Regions from separate parts of the Hydrogenophaga sp. UC242_50 genome, predicted to be linked through region 2. Evidence: riboswitches for the same ligand, from Rfam matches in the RefSeq annotation. Region 2 holds a riboswitch; the other holds the start of a gene.
The links. Region 2 has a riboswitch for S-adenosylhomocysteine ahead of metH (methionine synthase). Riboswitches for the same ligand answer to the same signal wherever they lie in the genome.
Positions count from the first base shown of each region.

Region 1 (4,900 bases), 460 kb from region 2:
CGATCGGCAAGACGCCGCGCAGCTGCCCAGCCACCTACATCGGCTTCTGGGACACGGTGCGCAAGCTGTTCGCCGACACGCTGGAGGCCAAGGCGCGCGGCTACGGCCCCGGCCGCTTCAGCTTCAACACCGGCGAAGGCCGCTGCCCGGGCTGCGAAGGGCAGGGCATGCGCACCATCGAGATGAGCTTCCTGCCCGACGTGAAGGTGCCCTGCGAGGTCTGCCACGGCGCGCGCTTCAACCCCGAGACGCTGGCCGTGACCTGGAAGGGCAAGAGCATCGGCGACGTGTTGCAGATGGAGGTGGACGAGGCGGTGGACTTCTTCGCCAGCATGCCCAACATCAGCCACCCGCTGCAGCTGCTCAAGGACGTGGGCCTGGGCTACCTCACGCTGGGCCAGCCCAGCCCGACGCTCAGCGGCGGCGAGGCGCAGCGCATCAAGCTGGTGACCGAACTCAGCAAGGTGCGCGACGACGTCACGCGCCGGGGCCAGAAGCCACCGCACACGCTCTACGTGCTCGACGAGCCCACGGTGGGCCTGCACATGGCCGACGTGGAGAAGCTGATTCGCGTGCTGCACCGCCTGGTGGACGGCGGCCACAGCGTGGTGGTGATCGAGCACGACCTGGACGTGATGGCCGAGGCCGACTGGATCATCGACCTGGGCCCCGAGGGTGGCAACGGCGGGGGCCGCATCGTGGCCGCCGCGCCACCCGACGAGGTGGTGCGCCTGGACACGCACACCGGGCGTGTGCTGGGGCCGGTGCTGGCCAGGACGTGATGCCCGAGGGCCAGGTCATCCACATCCACGCCGAGGCGCCGGCCAAGCCGGTTCTGGGCGCGCCGTGCAACGGCTGCGGGGTGTGTTGCCTGGCCGAGCCTTGTCCTTTGGGGCGGGTGATTTCGCGCAAGCGCGTGGGCGCGTGCGACGCGCTGCGCTGGGACGGCGCCTTGTCGGTCTACCGCTGTGGCGCCATCACCGACGCGCGGGGCGTGCTGGGCCCGCGCTGGCGCTGGGCGGCGCCGGTGTTCCAGCGGCTGGCGCGGCGCTGGATCGCGGCCGGCGTGGGGTGCGACGCGGCGTTGCAGGCCGAACGCGGCGGCTGAGCGCTCAGCGCGCGAGCAGCCAGACCACGCCCACCGCCAGCACGGCCAGGGCCCCCATCAGCAGGCGCGTGCGCTTGCGCAGCAGGTCCACGGCACCCACCAGGCGCGCGTTCTGCTCGGCCAGTTCGGTCAGGGTCTGCGCCATCTGGGCCTGCACCGCGGCCTGCTGGTCGATCAGCTGCCGCGCTTCGATCAGGCGGTTCTTGAGTTCCCCCAGGGTGGGCGGGGCGTCGCCCAGGTCCAGCGGCACCGGCGCGGTCGTGCCGGCGGGTGGCGCCTTCGAGCGGTCCAGCAGCTTGCGCGCGGCGTTGAGCACCGTGGGCGCGTGTTCGATCACGTCCCCCCAGGGGATCACTTTCAGGGCAACCAGCCAGGGAATGGCGATGAGGAGATCCTTTCTCTTGTCAGGTTAGGAGGCCCTCAGCCGCGTGGGGTTCCTTCAGATGGGGCCGAAACGGTCCGTCTCAACAGCCACCAGCCCAGGCCGGCGACCGACAGCAGCAGGGCCGGGAAGCCCAGCGTGGGCGCCCACTGCAGCGCGGCGGCGCCCAGCGCGGGCGCGAGCACCCCGCCCAGGGTGTAGGACAGCACCAGCACGGCGGTGCTGTTGACCAGGGTGATGCCTTCCTCGCGCGAGCCGATGTCGATCATCGCCAGCGTGTACAGACAACCGCCCGCGCCGCCCCAGAGGAAGGCCACGGGCGCGGCCAGCCAGGGCGTGCCGGCCACGAAGGGGATGACCAAGGTTGCGCAGCAGGGTGATCAGGGCGCAGACCCGCATGATCGCCAGGCGCGCGCGGTGGCCGTCGCCCCAGCGCTGCGCCGGGTGGTGGGCCATGCGGTCGGCCAGCACGCCGGCCGGCAGCATCATGAGCGCGCTGCCCAGGCCGCTGGCCGAGACCAGCAGCGCCGCCACGGTGGCGCCCAGGCCCAGCGCCAGGCCGTAGAGCGGCAGGATGGACGTGAGGCCGCTTTCGAAGAAACCGCCGACGAAGCCCACGGTCATGATCAGCGGATGGGCCAGCAGCGCGTGCCACACGCCCGACAGGCCCACCTTCGCGCTGTGCGCGTCGGCCGCGTCGGGCAGGCGCGGGATCAGCAGGCTCCAGACCAGGCCGATGGCCATGAAGCCGAGCGCGATCCACAGGGCCGCGTCGCTGTCGGCGCCGACCCAGGCCAGCATGAGCGGGCCGACCACGAAGGTGATGCCCACCATGGTCTCGAAGATGCCCACGTAGCGCCCGCGCTGCCCGGGCGGCGAGAACTCGGCCACCACGGCCTCGGCCAGCACCCAGCGCAGGCCCGAGGCCATGCCGGCGGCGATCTTGAACACGAACCAGAGCCACAGCAGCGGCGTGAAGGCGAAGCCGGCGGTGGCGATCACCGGGATCAGCGCGGCCAGCCACAGCGTGGGCCGCCGGCCCAGGCGCTGCGTGATGGCCGAGGCGAACGGCGTCATGAAGAACACGCCGAGCCAGCCGCTGGCGGCGAACACACCGGCCAGCGCGGTCGATTCGCCGCCGCCCTTGAGGCGCAACAGCAGCAGCGGCGTGAGCATGAAGTAGCCCACCAGCTCGAAGAAGGTGGAGCCGAAGATCGCGACCAGGCCGAGCCGGGCCTGGGCGGGTGGGTGCTCCGGCAGGGGGCCGGTGGGCGGCAGCGGGTGTTCGCTCATGCGCCCGCGGCCCGCGCGCCCAGCACCGCGTCGGCCACCTCGGTGAAGCCCGCGCCGCGCTCGCCCGCGGCCACGTAGCGCGGGTGTTGCGTGAGCGCGCCCCAGAAGCGCGCGACGTTCGCCACGCCCACGCTGTGCGGGAAATGGCCGAACATGCGCGCGTCGTTGGTCGAGTCGCCGACATAGACCCAGCGGTCGAGTTCGTCGTCGAGCGAGCGGCCCAGGCGCGATCGCACGATCCAGCGCGCACCGGCCAGCTTGTCGTGCTCGCCGATCCAGCCGTTGATGTGGATGGAGCTCACGGTGGCGTTGAGGCCCTCGCTTTTCATGAGTTGCACCACCGTGGCGATGTCGGCTTCGCTCAGGTGGGCGAACTCGCTGTGGTCGATCGCGATGTCGGTCTCGCGCCCCGGGCTGTCGGTGGCCAGGCGGGCCTGCGGCAGCTCGGCCAGCACGCGCCGCGCGGTGGCCTGCAGCTTCGCGAAATGGGCGGCGCGCGTGGCCGCGTCCTGCAGGTAGTCGCGCCTGAGTTCGCCCGAGTCGCCGCGCCACAGCGCCACGGCGCCGTTCTCGGCCACGATGGCGTCCACCGGCCAGGCCAGCGCGAAGGCCTCGCTCCAGCCGGCGGGCCGGCCCGTGATGGCGAACACCGGCAGGCCGGCGGTGCGCAGGCGGTGCAAGGCGTCCAGGGCATCGGGGGTGATCGCGCCCTCGGTCGTGAGGGTGTCGTCGATGTCGGTCAGCACGCCGTGGATGCGGGCGCGGTCCGTGGCGGGCCAGAGGGTGAGGGGATTCATGCGCATGGAAGGCGGGCAGTGTCGCACAGGGCCCCGGGCGCCGCAGGTGCCACCGGCGACGCGCGGCAGGGGGCAGATCGAGGCCGCTGCGGTAGAATCGCGCGATCCGAGGAGCGTTGCAGCGCCCCCACTGAACACTTCAGCAGCGGGGCGTGAGGCTCGGACCATCCATGCAACGACGCTCATCCACATCCCGTGCGATGAGTTCTTTTTGACTCAATGCCAGATGTGGTTTGTCCATCCTTTCCGGAGCGAACCATGAATGCACGTCTGAACAACCCGACCGCCGACAGCGCGATCGCCGACCTTTCCCTGGCCGAGTGGGGCCGCAAGGAAATCCGCATCGCGGAAACCGAAATGCCCGGCCTGATGGCCATCCGCGAGGAATTCGCCGCCGCCAAGCCGCTCAAGGGCGCGCGCATCACCGGCAGCATCCACATGACGATCCAGACCGCGGTGCTGGTCGAAACCCTGCAGGCCCTGGGCGCGAGCGTGCGCTGGGCTTCGTGCAACATCTTCTCCACGCAAGACCACGCCGCCGCCGCGCTGGTCGCGCAGGGCACGCCGGTGTTCGCGCACAAGGGCGAGACCCTGGCCGAGTACTGGGATTTCACCCACCGCATCTTTGAGTTCGGCGCCGCCGGCACGGAAGGCGAAGGCCCCAACATGATCCTGGACGACGGCGGCGACGCCACGCTACTGATGATCCTGGGCCAGAAGGCCGAGAAGGACCTTTCGGTCATCAGCAAGCCGACCAGCGAAGAAGAAACCTGCCTGTTCGCCGCCATCAAGGCCAAGCTCGCGCAGGACCCGACCTGGTACACCCGCAAGGCCAGCCAGATCATCGGCGTGACCGAAGAGACCACCACCGGCGTGCACCGCCTCAAGGAAATGAGCGTCAAGGGCACGCTGCCGTTCCGCGCCATCAACGTGAACGATTCGGTGACCAAGAGCAAGTTCGACAACCTGTACGGCTGCCGCGAATCGCTGGTCGACGGCATCAAGCGCGCCACCGACGTGATGATCGCCGGCAAGGTCGCCGTGGTCGCCGGCTACGGTGACGTGGGCAAGGGTTCGGCCCAGGCGCTGCGCGCGCTGTCGGCCCAGGTGTGGGTGACCGAGATCGACCCCATCAACGCCCTGCAGGCCGCGATGGAAGGCTACAAGGTCGTGACCATGGAGTACGCCGCCGACAAGGCCGACATCTTCGTGACCACCACCGGCAACAAATCCATCATCACGCACGACCACATGGCCGCGATGAAGGACCAGGCCATCGTCTGCAACATCGGCCACTTCGACAACGAGATCGACATCGCC
Region 1 covers NZ_CP170553.1:169,938-174,837, reverse strand. Annotated here, with positions in the region: partial or broken gene uvrA (excinuclease ABC subunit UvrA) at 1-782, shown strand, start outside; gene ACFJGX_RS00930 (hypothetical protein) at 782-1,108, shown strand; gene ACFJGX_RS00925 (hypothetical protein) at 1,113-1,463, opposite strand; gene ACFJGX_RS00920 (MFS transporter) at 1,548-2,783, opposite strand; gene ACFJGX_RS00915 (HAD-IIB family hydrolase) at 2,780-3,580, opposite strand; S-adenosyl-L-homocysteine riboswitch at 3,683-3,771, shown strand; gene ahcY (adenosylhomocysteinase) at 3,839-4,900, shown strand, end outside.
Region 1: another riboswitch for S-adenosylhomocysteine. It lies ahead of ahcY (adenosylhomocysteinase); the one in region 2 lies ahead of metH (methionine synthase).

Region 2 (4,900 bases):
AGGCTGGGCGTGATCAGGCCCGAGAGGCCCACGATGTCGGCGCCCTCGGCCTTGGCGATGGCCAGGATCTCGTGGCAGGGCACCATCACGCCCATGTTCACGACCTCGTAGTTGTTGCACTGGAGCACGACGGTGACGATGTTCTTGCCGATGTCGTGCACGTCGCCCTTGACGGTGGCGATCACGATCTTGCCCTTGGGCTTCACGTCGCCGCCGGCCGCCTGCAGGGCCAGTTTCTCGGCCTCGATGTAGGGCAGCAGGTGCGCCACGGCCTGCTTCATCACGCGCGCGCTCTTCACCACCTGCGGCAGGAACATCTTGCCCTGGCCGAACAGGTCGCCGACCACGTTCATGCCGTCCATCAGCGGGCCTTCGATCACGTTGAGCGGGCGGCCGCCGCCGGCCTCGATCTCGCGCCACATCTCTTCGGTGTCTTCGGTGATGAAGTCGTTGATGCCGCGCACCAGCGCGTGGCTCAGCCGCTCGCGGATCGGCAGCGCGCGCCATTCGTTCTTCTTGCTGTCGTCCTTGGCCGAGCCCTTGGCGCTCTCGGCCACCTCCACCAGGCGCTCGCCCGCATCGGGCCGGCGGTTGAGCACCACGTCTTCCACGCGCTCGCGCAGCTCGGGCTCGAGCTCGTCGTACACGCCCACCATGCCGGCGTTGACGATGCCCATGTCCATGCCGGCCTGGATCGCGTGGTACAGGAACACGGTGTGGATGGCCTCGCGCACCGGGTCGTTGCCGCGGAAGCTGAACGACACGTTGGACACGCCGCCGCTGACCTTGGCGCCCGGCAGGTGCTGCTTGATCCAGCGCGTGGCGTTGATGAAGTCCACCGCGTAGTTGTTGTGTTCCTCGATGCCGGTGGCGATGGCGAAGATGTTGGGGTCGAAGATGATGTCTTCGGGCGGGAAGCCCACCTCATCGACCAGCACGCGGTAGGCGCGTTCGCAGATCTCGACCTTGCGTTCGTAGGTGTCGGCCTGGCCTTTTTCGTCGAAGGCCATGACCACGGCGGCCGCGCCGTAGCGCTTGACCAGGCGCGCCTGGCGCTTGAACTCGTCCAGGCCTTCCTTCATGGAGATGGAGTTGACGACGCCCTTGCCCTGCACGCAGCGCAGGCCAGCCTCGATCACCTCCCACTTGGAGGAGTCCACCATCACCGGCACGCGCGCGATGTCGGGCTCGCCGGCGATCAGGTTGAGGAAACGCACCATGGCGGCCTTGCTGTCGAGCATGGCCTCGTCCATGTTGACGTCGATGATCTGGGCGCCGTTCTCCACCTGCTGGCGCGCCACGGCCAGCGCGTCTTCGAAGCGCCCCTCGAGGATCATGCGGGCGAAGGCCTTGGAGCCGGTGACGTTGGTGCGCTCGCCCACGTTGACGAACAGGCTGCCCGGCTCGATGCGCAGCGGCTCCAGGCCGGAGAGCAGCATCGGCGGCACGGGGGAAGACGGGGACGGAGAAGCGGATTCGGAGGACATGAGGCTCACCAAGGCAGTTTGCGAAAAACAGACCGGTGAGCGCCGTTTGGGCCTGTTCGCGCCCACTCAAGCCTGACGCACGGTGAGGGCTGAAAAACCCGCCGGCGCTGCAACGCTCCTTGAGAAGCGGCGATTTTAGCTCGCCAGGGCGGGCTTCGCCCGCCATTGGTGCGATGTTTGCTTGCCCCGCGCCCATGCCTTCCAGCCCCAGCGACCCCGACAGCCCCGCAACCGACTGGCACGCCCAGGAGCTGCTGCTCATGCGCGAAGTGATGAAGCTGGTGGGCCGCAGCCTGGCGCCGGCCTTCGTGCTGCGCGAGATGCTGCACCTGATGAGCGAATTGCTGGGCCTGAACCGGGGCCGCATGGTGCTGGCCGGCGAGGCCGCGCCGGGCGAAGAGCGCACGGCCTCGGTGCGCCACGCCTACGGCCTCACGGCCGAGGAGGTGCAGCGCGGCGTGTTCCGCTGGGGCGAGGGCATCACCGGGCGCGTGCTGGCCACCGGCCTGCCCGCGATCGTGCAGGACGTGGACGCCGAACCGCTGTTCCTGTTCCGCACGGTGCCGCGCGATCGCCTGCCGCCGCAGACCGTGGCCTTCATCGCGCTGCCGATCGAGGTCAACGGCGCCACCATCGGCGTGCTGGCCTGCCACCGCATCCGCAGCCGCCAGCGCCACCTCAACGACGATCTGGCGGTGCTGCGCATCCTGGCCACGCTGGCCGGGCAGCTGCTGCGGCTCGAACAGCTGGTGGCCGAGCAGACGCGTCAGCTGCTGGCGCGCAACGCGGCCCTGGCCCGCGCGCTGGACAGCGCCAGCGCCCGCTACGGCCTGATCGGCCGCTCGCCCGCGCTGCTGCAGGCGCTGGGCGAGCTCGAGCGCGTGTCGCAGTCGCAGGCCACGGTGCTGCTGCTGGGCGAGTCGGGCACCGGCAAGGAGCTGTTCGCGCGCGCGGTGCACCTAGCCAGCGGCCGGCACGACCAGCCCTTCATCAAGGTCAACTGCTCGGCGATTCCCGACACGCTGTTCGAGTCCGAGCTGTTCGGTTACGAGCGCGGCGCCTTCACCGGCGCGAACACCGCGCGCGCGGGCTGGTTCGAGCAGGCCCACGGCGGCACCATCTTCCTCGACGAGATCGGCGAGCTGCCGCTGGCCATGCAGTCCAAGCTGCTGCGAACCCTGCAGGAAGGCACGCTGGTGCGCCTGGGCGGCACGCGCGAGCTGAAGGTGAACGTGCGCCTGGTGGCCGCCACCAACCGCGACCTCGCGCGCGAGGTGCAGGCCGGGCGCTTCCGGCAGGACCTGTACTACCGCCTCAACGTGATCCCGATCCGCCTGCCCAGCCTGCGCGAGCGCGGCGAGGACGTGCGCGCGCTGGCCCTGCACTTCGTGAACCGCGCCAACCAGGCGCACCAGCGCAACGTGAACCTCGCGCCCGACGCGCTGGCCCGGCTGGAAGCGCATGACTGGCCGGGCAACATCCGCGAACTGGGCAACCTGATCGAGCGCCTGGTGCTGCTGGCCGACCACACCCTGGTGACGGCCGCCACGCTGGAGCGTTTCATGCCCCAGGGCACGGCGGCCACCGCCGACGACGATGAGCCGCTGGTGCGCGACTACCAGAGCGCGCAGTCGCACAGCGCGCAGGCCCTGCGCGAGGCGCTGGCCCGGCACCAGGGCAACCAGTCGCGCGCGGCGCAAAGCCTCGGGTTGACGTTGCGCCAGTTCGCCTACAGGATGAAGAAGCTCCCCCCTGCGCCGCCTTCGGCGCCTTCCCCCCGAAGGGGGGACGACACCTGAGGCCCGGCGAAGCCGGTTCCTCGGTGTCTCTGGTTTGCACCTCCCAATGCGTCGACATTGTGTCGACACATTGAAGCGACAAGGATCTGGTCACGGATGGCAGCGCTCTATTTTCAATAGCATCAAACTCAATGAAAACAATGACTTGACAGCCATTTCAGGCAACTTCACGAGGCTGGCACGCGGGTTGCGAAAAGGCACCGCAGGCAATCCCGCCGGCCGCTTTTTTCGTGAGGTTTCCATGAGCATCGACGCCATCCTGATCGCCCCCGCCCAGTTGCAGGCCCTGCAGTCGTCCGAACCCGTGGTGGTCATCGACACCCGCGACGCCGAGACCTACGCCGCCGGCCACATCCCCGGTGCGGTGAACCTGCGCGAGGTCTTCACCTACCTCGCCACCTCCACGCCCGAAGGCCTGCAAGCCCTCAAGGCCACCTTCGCCGCCGCGCTGGGCGCCGCCGGCCTCTCGGGCGAAGAGACCGCCGTGTTCTACGAGGACGCGATGAACAGCGGCTACGGCCAGTCCTGCCGCGGCTACTACCTGCTGACCTGGCTGGGCTACCCCAGGATCAAGGTGCTCAACGGCGGCTTCAGCGCCTGGAAGGCCTCGGGCCTGCCGGTCTCCACCGAGGCCGCCACGCCCACGCCGGCCACCTTCCCCGAGCTGGCGGGCAGCGACGTGATGCTCACCCAGGCCGACGTGCAGGCCGCGCTGGGCACCGACACCGTGCTGCTCGACGTGCGCGACGTGGACGAGTGGATCGGCGACAGCTCCTCGCCCTACGGCAAGGACTTCGCGCCGCGCAAGGGCCGCCTGCCCGGCGCCAAGTGGGTCGAGTGGTACCGCTTCATGAAGCCGTCCGCCCAGGGCCCGGTGTTCAAGACGCCCGACGAGGTGAAGGCCGAGTGCGCCACCGCCGGCATCGCGCCCGACGACACCGTCTACCTCTACTGCTTCAAGGGCGCGCGCGCGTCCAACACCTTCTTGGCCCTCAAACAGGCCGGCTTCAGCGACGTGCGCATGTACTTCGGCTCGTGGAACGAGTGGTCGCGCGACGAGAGCCTGCCGATCGAGACCGGCCTGCCGTTGGCGAAGTCGAGCAAGAAGCCCAGCCTGGCGCTCGCCGCCTGATCTCAACCCTTCCCGTTTTTCAACCCTGGAGACCCCATGTCCGCCACCGACACCCTTGAACCCACCGCCCCCGCCAGCACCACCGTGAAGGCGTGGCTGCGCCCGATCGACGGCGCCGGCCTCGCCGCCTTCGCCGCCAAGGGCAAGGCCAACCCGGCCAGCCGCGGCACCAACAAGGTCCACACCGTGATGGAGGGCCAGTACCGCTCGCTCTCCACCGTGGGCCAGCACGCGCCGGTGGTGGTGGACGAGCCGCTGCACCTGTTCGGTCAGGACACCGCCCCCGCCCCGGGCGAGATCGTGCTCTCGGGCCTGGGCGGCTGCCTGGCCGTGGGCATCACGGCGGTCGCGACCTGGAAGGGCGTGAAGCTCAGCAAGCTCGAGGTCTTCCTCGAGGGCGACATCGGCAACCCCGCCGCCTGGGGCGCCGGTGGCGCGCTCGAGAAGACGCCGCCCGAGATGGGCTTCCAGGCCATCCGCGT
Region 2 covers NZ_CP170553.1:628,504-633,403, forward strand. Annotated here, with positions in the region: gene metH (methionine synthase) at 1-1,439, opposite strand, end outside; S-adenosyl-L-homocysteine riboswitch at 1,518-1,614, opposite strand; gene ACFJGX_RS03265 (sigma-54 interaction domain-containing protein) at 1,682-3,286, shown strand; gene ACFJGX_RS03270 (hypothetical protein) at 3,377-3,535, opposite strand; gene ACFJGX_RS03275 (sulfurtransferase) at 3,528-4,418, shown strand; partial or broken gene ACFJGX_RS03280 (OsmC family protein) at 4,455-4,900, shown strand, end outside.